3 regions of the Paenibacillus sp. FSL R10-2788 genome follow, and region 1 is predicted to be linked to each of the others. Evidence: predicted binding sites of a transcription regulator. Region 1 holds the regulator's gene; each other region holds the start of a gene.
What was found. The regulator Rex, encoded in region 1, represses fermentation and respiration genes when NADH is low (regulators of the CRP and FNR family bind a similar motif). The targets are predictions, from matches to a motif close to TTGTGAAATATTTCACAA.
Positions count from the first base shown of each region.

Region 2: the regulator Rex is predicted to act here: its motif matches at 3,418-3,435, upstream of NSQ50_RS03440 (flavocytochrome c).
Region 3: the regulator Rex is predicted to act here: its motif matches at 2,033-2,050, upstream of nirB (nitrite reductase large subunit NirB).

Region 1 covers NZ_JBBOQA010000001.1:4,583,323-4,588,126, forward strand. Annotated here, with positions in the region: gene NSQ50_RS20360 (cell wall elongation regulator TseB-like domain-containing protein) at 1-513, opposite strand, end outside; gene NSQ50_RS20365 (amidohydrolase) at 685-1,986, opposite strand; gene NSQ50_RS20370 (redox-sensing transcriptional repressor Rex) at 1,973-2,626, opposite strand; gene dinG (ATP-dependent DNA helicase DinG) at 2,757-4,804, opposite strand, start outside.
Region 2 covers NZ_JBBOQA010000001.1:778,829-783,632, forward strand. Annotated here, with positions in the region: gene NSQ50_RS03430 (hypothetical protein) at 1-437, shown strand, start outside; gene NSQ50_RS03435 (hypothetical protein) at 430-1,035, shown strand; gene NSQ50_RS03440 (flavocytochrome c) at 1,526-3,316, opposite strand; gene NSQ50_RS03445 (histidine kinase) at 3,589-4,804, shown strand, end outside.
Region 3 covers NZ_JBBOQA010000001.1:4,895,193-4,899,996, forward strand. Annotated here, with positions in the region: gene nirB (nitrite reductase large subunit NirB) at 1-1,915, opposite strand, end outside; gene NSQ50_RS21845 (hypothetical protein) at 2,147-2,857, opposite strand; gene ric (iron-sulfur cluster repair di-iron protein) at 3,008-3,703, opposite strand; gene NSQ50_RS21855 (hypothetical protein) at 4,001-4,726, opposite strand.

The sequences.
Region 1 (4,804 bases):
TTTAGGTAAACTGTAACCTTCACCCATTCGGGACCCATCCGAAAACCGATAAAATTGATAATAATACCGACCGCTCTGTTTATAAAAAAGCTGCCAAGCATACTCTCCGTTATATACTCCCGGCAGCAAGCGTTCAATCGTTATGTCCGGAAGATCAGCTTTGATAATGCCGCGTATTTGGGCTTCTGAGGTTCCTTTACTTAGTTCCTCAGCAAACACTGCGTCGTCGCCTTCAGCAAATTTTCCATCTACCGTAAAGCGGACCCAGACCATAAGAGCAGTCCCGGCTTCATTTTTTCCTGTTAAAACCCAGTACACTGCATTTTCATCCCAAACCGATTTTTGTGCTTTGGTTACCTCTGTTAGACCCGCTCTGGTTTTGGCAACATCCTTGGCGATATCCCGCTCGTTCCATTGATCTTTCATAATATAGGCATAGAACTGGATAAGTCCAAACCCCAGGAGCAGAATCAGAACTGACCCCAGGAGGATCCATTTTTTCCTTTTCTTCAAGGTACAGCTCCCTTTCTAGTAATATATCTTTTTTGATTATATAACACACCCGCGTGTTTATCCAAAATTTCATAATTTTCTAGCTTTCCCAGCCTTAAAATGTACAAAAGGCCGCAACTTTTGCTAAAAGCAAAAAGTCGCAGCCTATTATTTATTCGTTATTCTCCAGACTTAACGCTTCAATAAACCTTCGAAGGCTTCTTGCGCTTTACGCCGGATAGCTTCCTCATCCAGGGTTAAGCATTGTCCATGCTTGATGACCTGTTTACCATTCACCCACACATGCTCAACATCCTTAGCGCTAGCAGAGTAAACTGCATGAGACAACAGATCTGTGTGTGGCAGCAAATGCGGCTGATCTATATCAATTGCAATGAAATCAGCTTTCATCCCAACAGCAAGTCTACCTACATTATTTAAAAAGATGGACTGGGCGCCATATTCTGTAGCCATACGTAGAGCTTCTGGAGCTGGAACAGCCGTTGGATCACCGCTGACACCCTTATGAATGAGAGCTGCAAGCCGCATCTCTTCAAACATATCCAAGTTATTGTTGCTTGCCGCGCCATCCGTGCCAAGAGACACCTTCACACCAGCTTTTAGAAGATCAGTAACCCGAGCCACTCCGCTAGCCAGCTTCAAATTACTGCCCGGATTATGAGAGACACCCACATTATGGCGAGCCAAGATCTCAATCTCTTCATCATTTAAATGAACACCATGTGCAACTATCGAGGGACGTGTGAACATTCCAAGCTTCTCTAAGTGAGCTACAGGACGCAACCCGTAATCCGCCACATTTTGTTCCACTTCACGTTTCGTTTCGGACATATGCGTATGCATCGGTAAATCCAGATCATGCGCTGCCTGCACGAACTTAACCAGGAAGTCCGGAGGGCAAGTATAAGGGGCGTGCGGCGAGATCATAGTAGTAATTCTACCGTCAGCCTTTCCATGCCAGTTACGGGCAAAAGAAATCGCTTCCGCAAGCTTGTGATTCTGTACATCCTCTGGACATAACCCAATCACACCACGCATCAATACGGAACGGATACCTGATAACTCAGCTACCTCAGCTACTCGGTCCATATGATCATACATATCGAGGAAGGTCGTAGTTCCACCCTTCAGCATTTCCAATACAGATAAGGAGGTTCCCCAGTATACATCATCACCGGTGAACTTTTCCTCCATCGGCCACATCTTCTCCTGAAGCCACACTTGTAGCGCTAAATCATCTCCATATCCACGCAGCAAAGACATCGCCGCATGACCATGTGTGTTTACAAGTCCAGGCATGAACAGCAGACGGCTGCCATCAACCACTTGCACTCCAGCTTCCATCTGAGGCTCTTCTTTTCCTATGTAAGTGATTAAATCATCTTCAATAGTCATATATCCACTCAGAACCGGCTCATCCGTTCCCGGAGTCAGAAAATACCCGCCCTTAATTATCGTTTTATTGTTGTTCATGTTCGCTTTCTTCCTTTCCATCCCGCAAGTAATACGCAAGACTTTGCAGATCAGTTGTAAAATCAGCTGCATGCACCCGGATATTCGGTGGTGTCTTCAGAATCACAGGGGCAAAGTTCAAAATTGCTTCAATCCCAGAAGAAATGAGAATATCTGCTACATTTTGAGCTTCTGAATCAGGTACGGTAATAATGGCAATGCGAATACCTTGCTCACGAATCGTGCTGCCTAGTTCATCCATTGGTTGCACAGTAAGGGAGTTGATCTTACGTCCAACCTTAGGAGCGTACGAATCAAATATAGCGGTGATTTTCATAGTATCTTTGAGATATGCATTGTAATTAGACAAGGCATGTCCGAGATTACCTGCTCCAACTAAAGCTACATTAAGCTGTTGATCCAGCTTCAGGATATGACGGATTTTCTCAATAAGATACGTTACATCATAGCCGATACCTTTTCTGCCGAAGTCACCAAAATACGCTAAATCCTTACGAATCTGTGCGGGATTAAGATCAAGCTTTTGTCCAAGTTCCTGAGAGGAAACTGTTAATATTTCGCGATTCTGGAGATCATTCAAAAAACGCAAATACACAGGTAGTCTGCGAACAACGGCTTCTGATATTTTATCCGATTTCATATTTTTCCTCCTAAAAATAGTAATGTTCTTGTGAAAATCCATATTCAAACGTATACCTCTCCTTATTAAGGGCGGTACTGTAACTTACCGCCCTTAAGGATAAGGAGGAGCTAAACTGAAGACGAGCATTTTAAGAAGCGCCGCCATCCTCTAGCCATTCCGCTATGCGGGGGACCATTTGATCAGTCAGCATATGCTCCATTTTGGGACCAGGCAATGAATAAAGGAAATACTTCCCGTAATGAGATTCAATAACCCTTGTATCATAAACAATAACTATTCCGCGATCCTGCGCCGTGCGAACCAGTCTTCCGAATCCCTGCTTAAAGCGAATAACCGCTTGAGGAACAGACAATTTCATGAACGGATTCTTCTTCTGAGCCTGCAATAACTCCGACTTCGCTTCCGCCAACGGGTGATTCGGCGGTTGAAACGGAAGTCTCACGATGGCCAGGCAAGTCAGTGCTTCACCTGGAATATCTACACCTTCCCAGAAGCTGCTCGTCCCCAGCAGAACGGATGCTGCACTGTCCTGAAAGCGGCGGATCAGCTTGCTCCGGCTGCCACCTTCCACGCCTTGACCAAGCACCGTAATCTCTTGTGAGGCCAAAGCCTCTTTAAGCGGATCATATACCTGACGCAGCATTTTATAAGAAGTAAACAGAACCAGCATCCGCCCACGTGTTGTTTTGGCAGCTTCTGCTAACGACTGTACGAGTGTATCGACAAATCGAGCATCGCCCACACTGCCCTTCACACTAGGAAAATCACGCGGTATAACTAGAAGCGCCTGCTCGCGATACTTAAAGGGAGAAGGAAGGAGTGAGGTCATTAGACGTCCCTCTTCCGCAGCTTCGTTAAGTCCGAGATTATCAATCATAAACTGAAAAGATTTATCTACAGACAGCGTCGCCGAGGTAAGCACGATGCTTTTTTTCTTATCGAAGAACAACTCTTTAAGCTGGCTGCTAACATCCACAGGGACGGCATACATCTGCAGTGATTTGCTGCGGTAATTTCCATTTGCCTCCAGCCAATATACTACATTATCGTCATTCAGCCCCATAAAGAATCTTACTTGCTCACGTATGGAAGCCAAATCCTTAAATAAACCGCTAATATCAGTAACAAGACTGTCTGCTGAGGATTGGCTTTCCTGGTCACGCATCTCATTAAGCATTTTATCACCCTTACGGATGATGTCGCTTAACGTCAGATTCATAGTGTTCTCAAGCGCAACTAATTCATCCCAATCCTTCGGCTTACGGGCGGGAAGCAAACGCATAACCAGTTGTCCCGCTTCCCCTGCTGCTGCATCACTGCGTTCCGGCAAAAGGCTGAACAGCTTGTCGCTGAGTGCATCCCAGGTTTCTTTGACAGTAAGCAGATCCGGGTAGATCCGATCGATGACTCCGCTCCATTCTGAAGCCTCTTCACTGCCTGACGACTGTAAGATCTGGCGCAGAGCAGGAAGCTGTCCGTTTCGGCTATCTTTATACAGTCGCGATAACGTGTGTGCCACAGTGAAATGCTTCATATGCATGCCAAGATGTTTACCAGCCACATCTTCTAAATGATGTGCTTCATCAATTACAAGATGCTCGTAAGCTGGAAGCAGCTGGTGCCCAGCTTTAACATCTGCGAATAGCTTGGAGTGGTTCGTAATGACCACGTCAGCAATCCCAGCTTCATGCTTGGCCCTATGATAATAGCATTTGCGGAACCAAGGACAGGAACGTCCCAGACAGGAATCGGTATCGCTTGCCACCGTCTCCCAGAAATCACCGCCCCGGCCGCTTAAATTCAGCTCTTCATCATCCCCTGATTCACTTTGAGTGAGCCATACGATCATCTGAGCTGCAGTAAGCGCATCTTCCCTTGGGCTTATAAAGTCCTTTTTATTAATTTTATGCTCAAACTTACGCAGACACAAATAATGTCCTCTTCCCTTAAAAATAGCAGCTTTAAACGGAAAAGGAACTACCTGCGTTAACAAAGGGATATCCCGCTCGCGCAATTGGTCCTGCAGATTAATGGTATGAGTGCTGACCATGACTTTTTCATTGGTGCGAACGCTTTGATAAATGGCAGGCAACAAATAACCGAGCGATTTACCGGTTCCTGTGCCCGCTTCGATCAGTAGGTGTTTGTCTTCGGCAAGTGCCGTCATCACCTCAT
Region 2 (4,804 bases), 3.8 Mb from region 1:
AAAATGATTATGATTTTCCGTTTGTTTTTGTTTTTACACAGAAAAGTAGCTCTTTAAGAGACATACAACGTATTCTTTTGAGTTACTTAGGAATCATTACTAGCAATATATCTTTCACGAACGAATTCTTCCAGAGTATTATTAAATCTAACATCATCAACAAAGTTCAATCGGCTTCTTATCAATCCAATAAAACCAATCTATCTTCGTTTACTATTTCAGGAAATAATATTAGTTTAAGTGATATTTTTGATAATGCGAATAAAGAAAATAATAATATTACTGAGATTACTCTGATTATCAAGAATTTGAATAAAGTGAAAATCTATAAAAATTCTAAGATAACTATATATAATTCGCCTTCCATATATGATGTGCTTGATACAATATCGGAATTGAAATATTTGTTATTAGAGGGGAGATATTCCCTTGAATAGGTTTTATGATATTCTTTCTAAGAATTCTTTATTTGTATTTCTTTCAGGGCTGGCTTCTCTTATATCCTTAGGAGTTTCGATTATAAATGATAAATTTGTACTTTGGGCGATATTATCGCTGTGTTTTTTTGTGTTAATCATATTGATAAACTTGGTCCGTCAAAACTCAAAAATGCTTAGAAGATTAGATGAGTTAAATTATCATATTTTTAATCAGAACGTTGATTTAGAGTATAATGAAGAAAGTGAAAAGTACATTTCTGAATCACCTATTACTATTGTAATGACCTCATTTTTAACACAAGAAGCCGCCAGCAGAAAACCAACAGTAACAATTGAAATAAATTATCCGTCTCAACTGAGCGTGGATTATAACTTTTCAAATGAGTATATAATAAAAGAAGAGAGCAACTCAAATAATACAAAATTCAAGGTATTCTTAAAATCAGAAGCAATAATTATAACAATTCGTTCTTTAAGTTTAAGCAAAGAGAGAGAAAGTGAGTTCTTACAATCAAGTAAAAAAATAAATATTACATTTGAGAGTGAACTTTTTTCTGAAACTAAGTTAGAAAGTCTACCTGTGTTTTTAGGGTAAATATAAGAAATAGAATTTTTTTCCTAAGGGACAATGGCTTTCATAATACTGTTATTACTGGGGACAAATTGGGGACGAAATTCAGCATAAAGCTACATATCGCTGCTGTGGATAGCCTAAACACCGATTCGAAGAATGCAGTAACTGCAAGGGGTTGCGGGTCTTAGCATGAAGCACCGTAGCGGGATATAATCCCGCATACGGTGCATGTGGAGTCGGTGGCGTTGTTGGTGAGGAACCCTTGCCAATTAGACCCTAAATAATTGGGCGATTTTAATTCCACTAACGGAGAACGATAAAAGAGCAGCGAGTTAGACGAGCACCCTAGACTCCACCATAAAAAACCGCCCTGTTCGCAATGTTGCTAACAGGGCGGTTTGCTATGTCATAGAGGGCAGCTTGAAAGTTAGCAGTCAACCGGCACTCTACAAGTTATCTTGCACGTTTTTAAGTCTACCTTATTAATAGAGCAGTTACACAAAAAATAAGATTACTCTGCTACAACTTGTTTGCCTGCAATCCGGCCGAATGTGAAGATATCAGCGATGGCATTACCGCCAAGACGGTTTGCACCATGAATGACCCCTGTTACTTCACCTGCAGCGAACAACCCAGGGATGACTTCGCCTTTTTCATTCAATACGCGAGTCTTCTCGTCGATCACCAAGCCGCCCATTGTATGGTGAACGGAGGGTACAGCTTTTTCGATGTAGTAAGGGCCTTTTTCAAGAGATTTCAATCCACCGCGATGTTTGAAATCAAGGTCATTACCTGTTTTCGCATAATCATTTACTTTATTAATCGTTTCTTTCAAAGTGTTCACGTCGATTTTGAAGAAATCAGCTGCCTCCTCAATCGTATCGGCTTTAAAGAGCAAGCCTTGTTTAACGAGTTGATCGTATTCGTCTTGATGAACTTCTATCGTTTTACCGATATCCTCAATACCTTGGTTCCATAATTGATACGTATATCCGCCCGTTTGGGCAAGAATTGCTTTAGAAATAACGTCTCGACGTTCTAATTCCTCAACGAAGCGCTTGCCTTCTTGGTTAATCAGGATCGCACCATCGAAGCGGGAATCTGCAACCAGGGAAATAACACCTGTCTCAGGATTACAGATTGGATACGTTTGAATACTCTCCATGTTTGTCAGTTTGGCGCCAATCGTTTCTGCCATAACGATACCGTCACCTGTAGATCCTGGTGTATCGGTAGACATATATTTTTCATCCATTTTAGGGTTATACTTTTTACGCATCTCTACATTGGATCCAAAACCACCGGTAGCGATGATGACGCCTTTGTTCGCATGGAATGTGATCTTGTCGCCAGTACCCGAAGTCGCAGTTACACCTGTTATTTTGCCGCTTTCGTCCTTCAGCAAGGTTTCGGCTTTCATATTCGTTTTGATCGTGATTTGATCAGCGTCTGTTTTGGCTTTTAACTTAGTAATCAATTCAACACCTGTATGACCTACAGGAATCAACGCACGTTTTCTGGAATGGCCTCCAAATTGGAACAGATGATCAGGTAAGAACTCTACCTTGATATCATCGCGCAGCCATTCGGCAGATGCTAGAGCATTGTCGGCAAGAATACGAACCATCTTTGGATCCCCGAGGTTGTCTCCGCCTTTCATCGTATCATCATAGAACAAGTCAGCCGTGTCATCAGTGATGCCAAGAGCACGTTCAACCCAGTTGTCCGGCGCATTCATCTCACCACCGGAAATCAATGTGTTGCCGCCAACAGCTGGCATTTTCTCGAGCAGAACTACATTAGCTCCAGCGCTCTTCGCTTCGATAGCCGCACTAAAGCCAGCACCCCCGGCACCGATGACGACAACATCATAGGTTTGCTCGACTTCTTCTTTGTCTTTGCTTCCACTGACTGCAGCGCCAGCGACAAGGGTAAGTCCAGACTTCGTAATTGCATCTTGAATGGCTTCGAGATATCCTTTGCTTGTAACTGTAGATCCGCTAATGGCATCAACTTTTGCGCTGTTAGTTGCCATGACATCTTGCTTGAGCTGCGTATAAACAGGTTCTGCAAGTACTTCATTTTCCTTATGCTCTGTCACTTTAATGTCAGTGATCTTGTTATCTAATAAGGAGACTTGTACTTTAATATCGCCATGTTTACCTTGCCCAACTCCTTCAAAGACTTGAACTCCGTTTGCATCTGCAGCGGGTTCTGCATCTTTACCGCCGCAGGCAGCAAGCGTGAACATAAGACTGAGGACTAGTAGAATAGATAACAGCTTTTTCGTGTGAGTTCGCATAATATCTCCTTCATTCTGTTGTGAATTGGTTACATACACTAGGGAGAGGAAGATTTGCTAGGCAAATCCTTTATCTCTAGCCTAGACATGAATGTTATTTCATGTGAAAATATGCACAAGACCTATTATAGATTTAGTACAGCATTATGTATTTGCACAGATTAGTGTTTTTTTGTCTTTTTCGGGCATGTAAGAGACGGATATTGTGAAGGGCTATGATTACAATGAAATCAATTCACTTAAAAATCACGTTAATCGCAGGAGGCTGCTTCTTGCTGCTGTTCGTTGCATTGCTTGTAACAATATATTTGGAGATGAACCATACGGTTGTCCCTTTGAATAAGAACTTAACGCAGCAAGTGGTTACTGCACGCAGCGACCAGATTGATTATTGGTTTAATCAGCGCATTGGAGAGATAGACATGCTTGCTTCTCTAGCTTCGGACCATCAGTGGACACGAGATGAATTGCTGCAAGAGTTCGATAAGTTCGAGGCGAAGAAGCAAGTAGAGTACGAATCCATACGTGTGGTGGATATTCACGGAAATTCCTGGTCAGCAAGGGACAAGCCTTTTTCGATACTAAACCGACCCTACTATCGAAAACTGCTGAATTCAGATTCCAATTATGTGGTGAGCAATCCGATCGTATCCAAAGCGAATGCAGCCGAAATCGTCGTCATTCTTTATCGTGTTAATCCATCGGTGAATGATGAGGTAGCTTATATTGCCGCAGCCGTCTCCGTTAAGAAGATGAAGGAGATTGCTCAAGATGTAATGCTATATGACCAGTCAGGCCAGCTTATCGTCGATTGCAGAGAGCTGGGTGAAGAAGATGGAGCGGAGGATACAGCAGATAAGAAGAACATGAGTGTATTTGAGGCTCCAATTCAAAATGTGGAAGGCTGGAAGTTAGTACTCGAAGTACCGAATTCAAGTCTATCGTTAGCGGTGATCAAAACCCAGCGGACTGCATTGCTGGTAGGCGTTCTTATCGGTAGTGCGTTTATCGTCTTTCTGATGCTGCTTGCTTCTTCCATTATTCGTCCAATTCAGTCGCTTCGCCAGGTAATGGAAAATGTGCAGAACGGCAACCAAACCATACGAGCAGATGTTACGCGCTCGGATGAGATCGGCGATCTTGGACGAAGCTTCAATGACATGCTTGTTCAATTATACGCTGTGGAGCAGGACCGAAAGGAGATGGAACTCAGACTGATTCATGAGCAGATCAAGCCGCACTTTTTATACAACACATTGGATACGATCCAGTGGATGGCAACGGAACATGGAGCAGACAATGTGGTGGAGATGGTGGAAGCGCTTAGCGCGTATTTCCGATTAGGGCTTGGCACAGGCAGTCCATACATTCTGCTTGATCAGGAGTTGTACCATGTCGAGAGTTATCTTCATATTCAAGGTGTGCGATATGAGGAGATTCTGGACTACGAGCTTCGATATGATGAAAAGCTTGCTCAGTGCCAAGTCG
Region 3 (4,804 bases), 310 kb from region 1:
CACAAGTCTTAACCGTACGTAGCGATTTGGCATAACCATAACCTGATGGCATATCGAGCTCTTCCCATACCTTCGGCAGATCCTCTTTTTTCACCCCGATTAGATCCAGGCGTTGCCCACCAGTCACCTTCACAACTTTTACATCATATTTAAGGGAGACATCAGCGATTTTCTTCAAATCCTCTGGTGTCGTTACCCCGCCGTACATGCGTGGAATAACGGTATAGGTTCCGTCTTTCTGAATATTGGCTCCCATACGTTCATTAACAAAACGTGATTCCTTCTCATCTTGATGTGTATCCGGATTTAGCATCCCCAGATAATAGTTAATCGCCGGACGGCATTTAGAGCAGCCTTCCTCTTGTTTCCAACCCAGTACATGCATAACCTCTTTAGTAGTACTAAGACCTTTAGCTGTAATCTCAGCAACAATCTCATCCCGGCTAAGCGTTGTACAGCTACAGATACCTTGCTTGGCAGACTGCTCAAAACTATCACCCAGGACAAATTGTAAAATTTGTTCTACAACCGGTTTACAACCTCCGCAAGAACGCGTCGCTCCTGTACATGCTTTGATCTCGTCCACAGTAGTAAAACCATTTTCTATGACCGCATCCACAATCGCTTTTTTCGTAACCCCATTACAGCCACAAACGATTTCTTCGTCCGCCATAGCTTCTACAGATGTGCTCTTTTTGGCTCCGCTTCCGCAGCAGCCCGTACCCATGACCTCTGTATAAATCTCATCAGTCATTACAGCACCTTGTTTTACTAACTTTTGCAGGTTAGCCGATTCCGTCACATCCCCGAACAGGACTGCACCAACAATGACATTGTCTTTGAGCAGAATTTTCTTATAGGTTCGCTTCCATTCATCTTTGCTTGAGATTACAGTGTGCTCAGGGGAATCCATAAACTCACCTGCAGAAAATACATCCACACCGGAAATTTTTAATTTGGTGGAGACAACAGAACCTTCATATGGATTTGTATCGCTTCCGCAGAGATGTTTAGCTAGAACCATACCCTGCTCGAAGAGCGGCGCTACTAATCCGTAACAAACTCCGCGATGTTCGGCACATTCGCCAATGGAATATACATTCTGCATAGAGGTCTGCAAATAATCGTCCACTACAATTCCACGATTAACAGCAATTCCGCTTTCTTTTGCCACAGTTATATTCGGTTTGATGCCTACAGCCATAACTACAAAATCAGCTGCAAGTGTAGTGCCATCACTAAATTGTAAACCACTTACTCTCTGTTCCCCTGTCAATTCTACTGTTTGTTTGCCCATGGCAAATTTCACGCCTTGACGCTCTAGCTCAGCTTGCAACATAGAGGAGGCATTACGATCAAGCTGGCGCTCCATTAGATCTTCCATCAGATGCACTACAGTAACGTCCATGCCAAGGTTCACAAGACCCTTTGCCGCTTCCAATCCAAGTAAGCCCCCGCCGATTACCGCCGCTTTGTTGTATTGTTTAGCCGCAGCTAGCATCGCATCACAATCTGCAATATCCCGGAAACCCACTACTCCTTCCTTATCACAACCAGGTACAGGTAAAATAAATGAATTCGAACCCGTTGCAATAATCACTTTATCGTAAGAAACAGCCATACCGTTATCCGCAATTACTTGCTTGGAATGCTCGTCAATTCGCGTAACTGTTGTTCCTGTATGCAAAGTAATGTTGTTATCTTCATACCAGTTCCAGTCGTTTAGGATGATATCGTTGATGGTTTTGCTGCCTTCGAGAACATAGGACAACATGATCCGATTATAATTGGGGTGAGGTTCGCTTCCAAAGACCGTAATGTCATAAGCTCCACCTAGCTTCAATATTTGCTCTAGCGTACCTATGCCTGCCATACCGTTGCCGACTAATACTAATTTTTCTCTCTTCGCTGCCATAGTTAGGTGCCTCCTCAGTCTTATCCGTTCTTGTTGAACTTTGCTTCAACTTATCTTCTACATAATGAAATTATACATTTCAAAATTTAAGAGAGATTGTGATTACAGTCACATTAAATGTGAATGTTTTCACATAAAAAATAAGACAACTTTGTTAGGTTCTAAATTCTAATAAAAAAAGCCAGATCACAGGTTCTGAATAACCGTAGATCTGGCATTTATGTACTTTTTTTAACGTATAGCCAATAAAATCTCCAATTCATCCTGCACTCTAAGCTTCATGTCCATTCCATTCTCAAGCAGCTGCTTCCCATTCACCTTCATCTTCCAAACTTCATTGCTAAGAGGAGTATAATCACCAATGGATAACACCTTTTTGTTGTCTTCGGTCAACTGCACCACACTGCTGTTCTTCAACAAACCTCTCACTGTTAAATCTTCAGTAAATCCCATAACATATGAATGATTCAAATTCACTTGCTCACTTCCGCCATTCACGGTCAACAACACAATTTGAAGGGGTTCCTCTTGTTCCTTAGACATCGCCGTAATTACTAATTTTGATTCATGCCCGACGGTTCGACCCCAATCCTCAGATCCAATGGTCTCCCCATCCATTTGCAGCTCCCAATTCATTCCTGGACTGAGTGAAATATTATTTACCGTTAGAATGCTTGTGTTATCCTCAGAAAAGGTGGCCTTCCCACTACCTTTCAGTAGGTCAAAGATCGTTATCCCTTTTCTGTAGCTCTCGCTAAGCTGCTTGTCCAAAGGGTTGGTCAGCAAGTCATTTCCCGCAACGATAAGCGAAAGCGTAGGCCCGTCTGATCCTGCTAAGCCATTATTCCCTTCATTATTAACGTCAGCAAGAGTCGAACATCCACCTATTATGAATACGATGACTAATCCTAGTAACAACCTCCACATATATTTCGTGGGCATAGTGACACCGCCTTGTCCCGCCTAATGACCACACAGCGTCTCAGGCTTGTAGTAAGTTATGCATACTGTCTATTTAAGAATAACGTAAATAAGCTTTGTTCTCAAATATAAAAAAAGTCCCCTAAGGGACTCTTTGAAAACTCATTTTTTCTACTGGAATCTAGGGAACAATATATTATTCTCCAGATGAACATGTTCAAAAGTCATGCTCTCCAGCTCCTCTAGCCGGGCATAAGTCAAACGATAGGTTGTACAAGCATGAGCCGGTGGGGTGAAATCATCTGTTATTTTGCGTATTTGTCTCAATATATCGCCTGCTGTGTCATGTTCACTCTCAAGTTCAAATAATGCCTCGCGAAGTGTGGTCAGCCCTTCTTCACTTGGATTGGCATCATACGCTAATAATTTTGGAAACTCATCTTCCTCTTCTTTAGCTGTATGCTGAAGCAGATCTTCCTTGAGTGCATTAAACAAACTATATAACTCTTCTAAATGAGGTGAATCTCCGCCATGAACCCGGTATACCTTAGTTACATTTTGGCTAATCAGGGGCAGTTCTTCCCGCAGGTAATGGTGATGTTTACTCACAATATGGTCGATTAACTCTGCAGAAGGTGCTGTGTTCCATGCGAGTTCTTCTTGTGGTACCGGATATTCCTCGAACAGCTTGTTGAGATCACTAATGATCATCTCTTGATCTAGTCCACGCTCTACAGCTGCTTCAGCAAGAGGTTTGGCGCCTCCACAGCAGAAATCAATCCGTTTAGACTTGAAATAATCCGCAGCTTTTGGGAATTGCAGCACAATATCTTTTACCAGGGCATCTGGAGTAAATCCAGGTTGCACCGATTGCTTATGCTGTAAATCCGAAATTCTATCATTAGGTTGTTTAGTTTCCATAATAGTTCCTCCTCGGGATATGTGATCAGGTTCTGAAAAAATCTTTTCTACCTGTTCACCTTAACCCTGAAAGGAGTTTTGACTTGTGATTGTACTCACGAAAATTGTATCTCTTTGTTGAACGAAAAAGGTCAATCATGGAGATAAATCCCCACAATCGACCTGTCTTTTGTTAACCACACGGGCATCAGTAATGTTATTTGTCTTACATTTATCTATTCGGTCACACCAAATCTGTATCTTTTATTGAACATAAGCCTGCATATACGTTCGTTTACCCTTTGCGTCCTTTAAATAAGGTCCTAAACCAGCAAAGCGTGAGTGATCCATATAAACACCGGTCATCCATCTGCCTTCTGTCAGGCCACCATTCCATTTGAGGACAAGGTCAGGGGCGGATATCCATTCCTGATAAATCTGTATATTCTGATCTTTGTACTCTTTACAAGGCTTAGACTGCTCCAGTAGACGTAGATCGTTAAGATAAGTTGGCACGAAATAAGAGGATATCGTATGCAAATCATCTTCATCAAAAAAGGGCTCATCCCCTAAAAAGGGTTTAAATAATACGGTATTCTCGTACATGGACCAAATTAAGGCTTGTAGCACCATGCTCTGGCGAATGCCATTATGAAACTTATATTGTCGTTGATTACCTGCCATATTCACTTCTTGAAGAGGTTCCGTCGACTCCAGGCAATGCCGTTCACAACCGATACATTTCCAGCCAGAAGGACTTTGAATCCATTTTTGAAAAATAGTTCCGCTATCATTGTTGCCTTTGTAGAGTGAAGAGATAATGCTGTAAGGCACACCAATCCACGCATCCCATAAGGAATCTGGAAGATGGCTATGCAGCATGAACAACGTCTTGTCATAGATGAGCTGTACTTTGATCGAAGCGTTCTCCAGCTCAGCAACATCCTTTTTTCCATACGTTATTTCCCGGGAAAACAGGGTGGTCTTCATCTCCCTCGCCTCCTAATAGTTTTGCTATGCCTGTACTCCAGCTGAGTAGATTTGAGCAAAAACCAATATTGCAAGCGT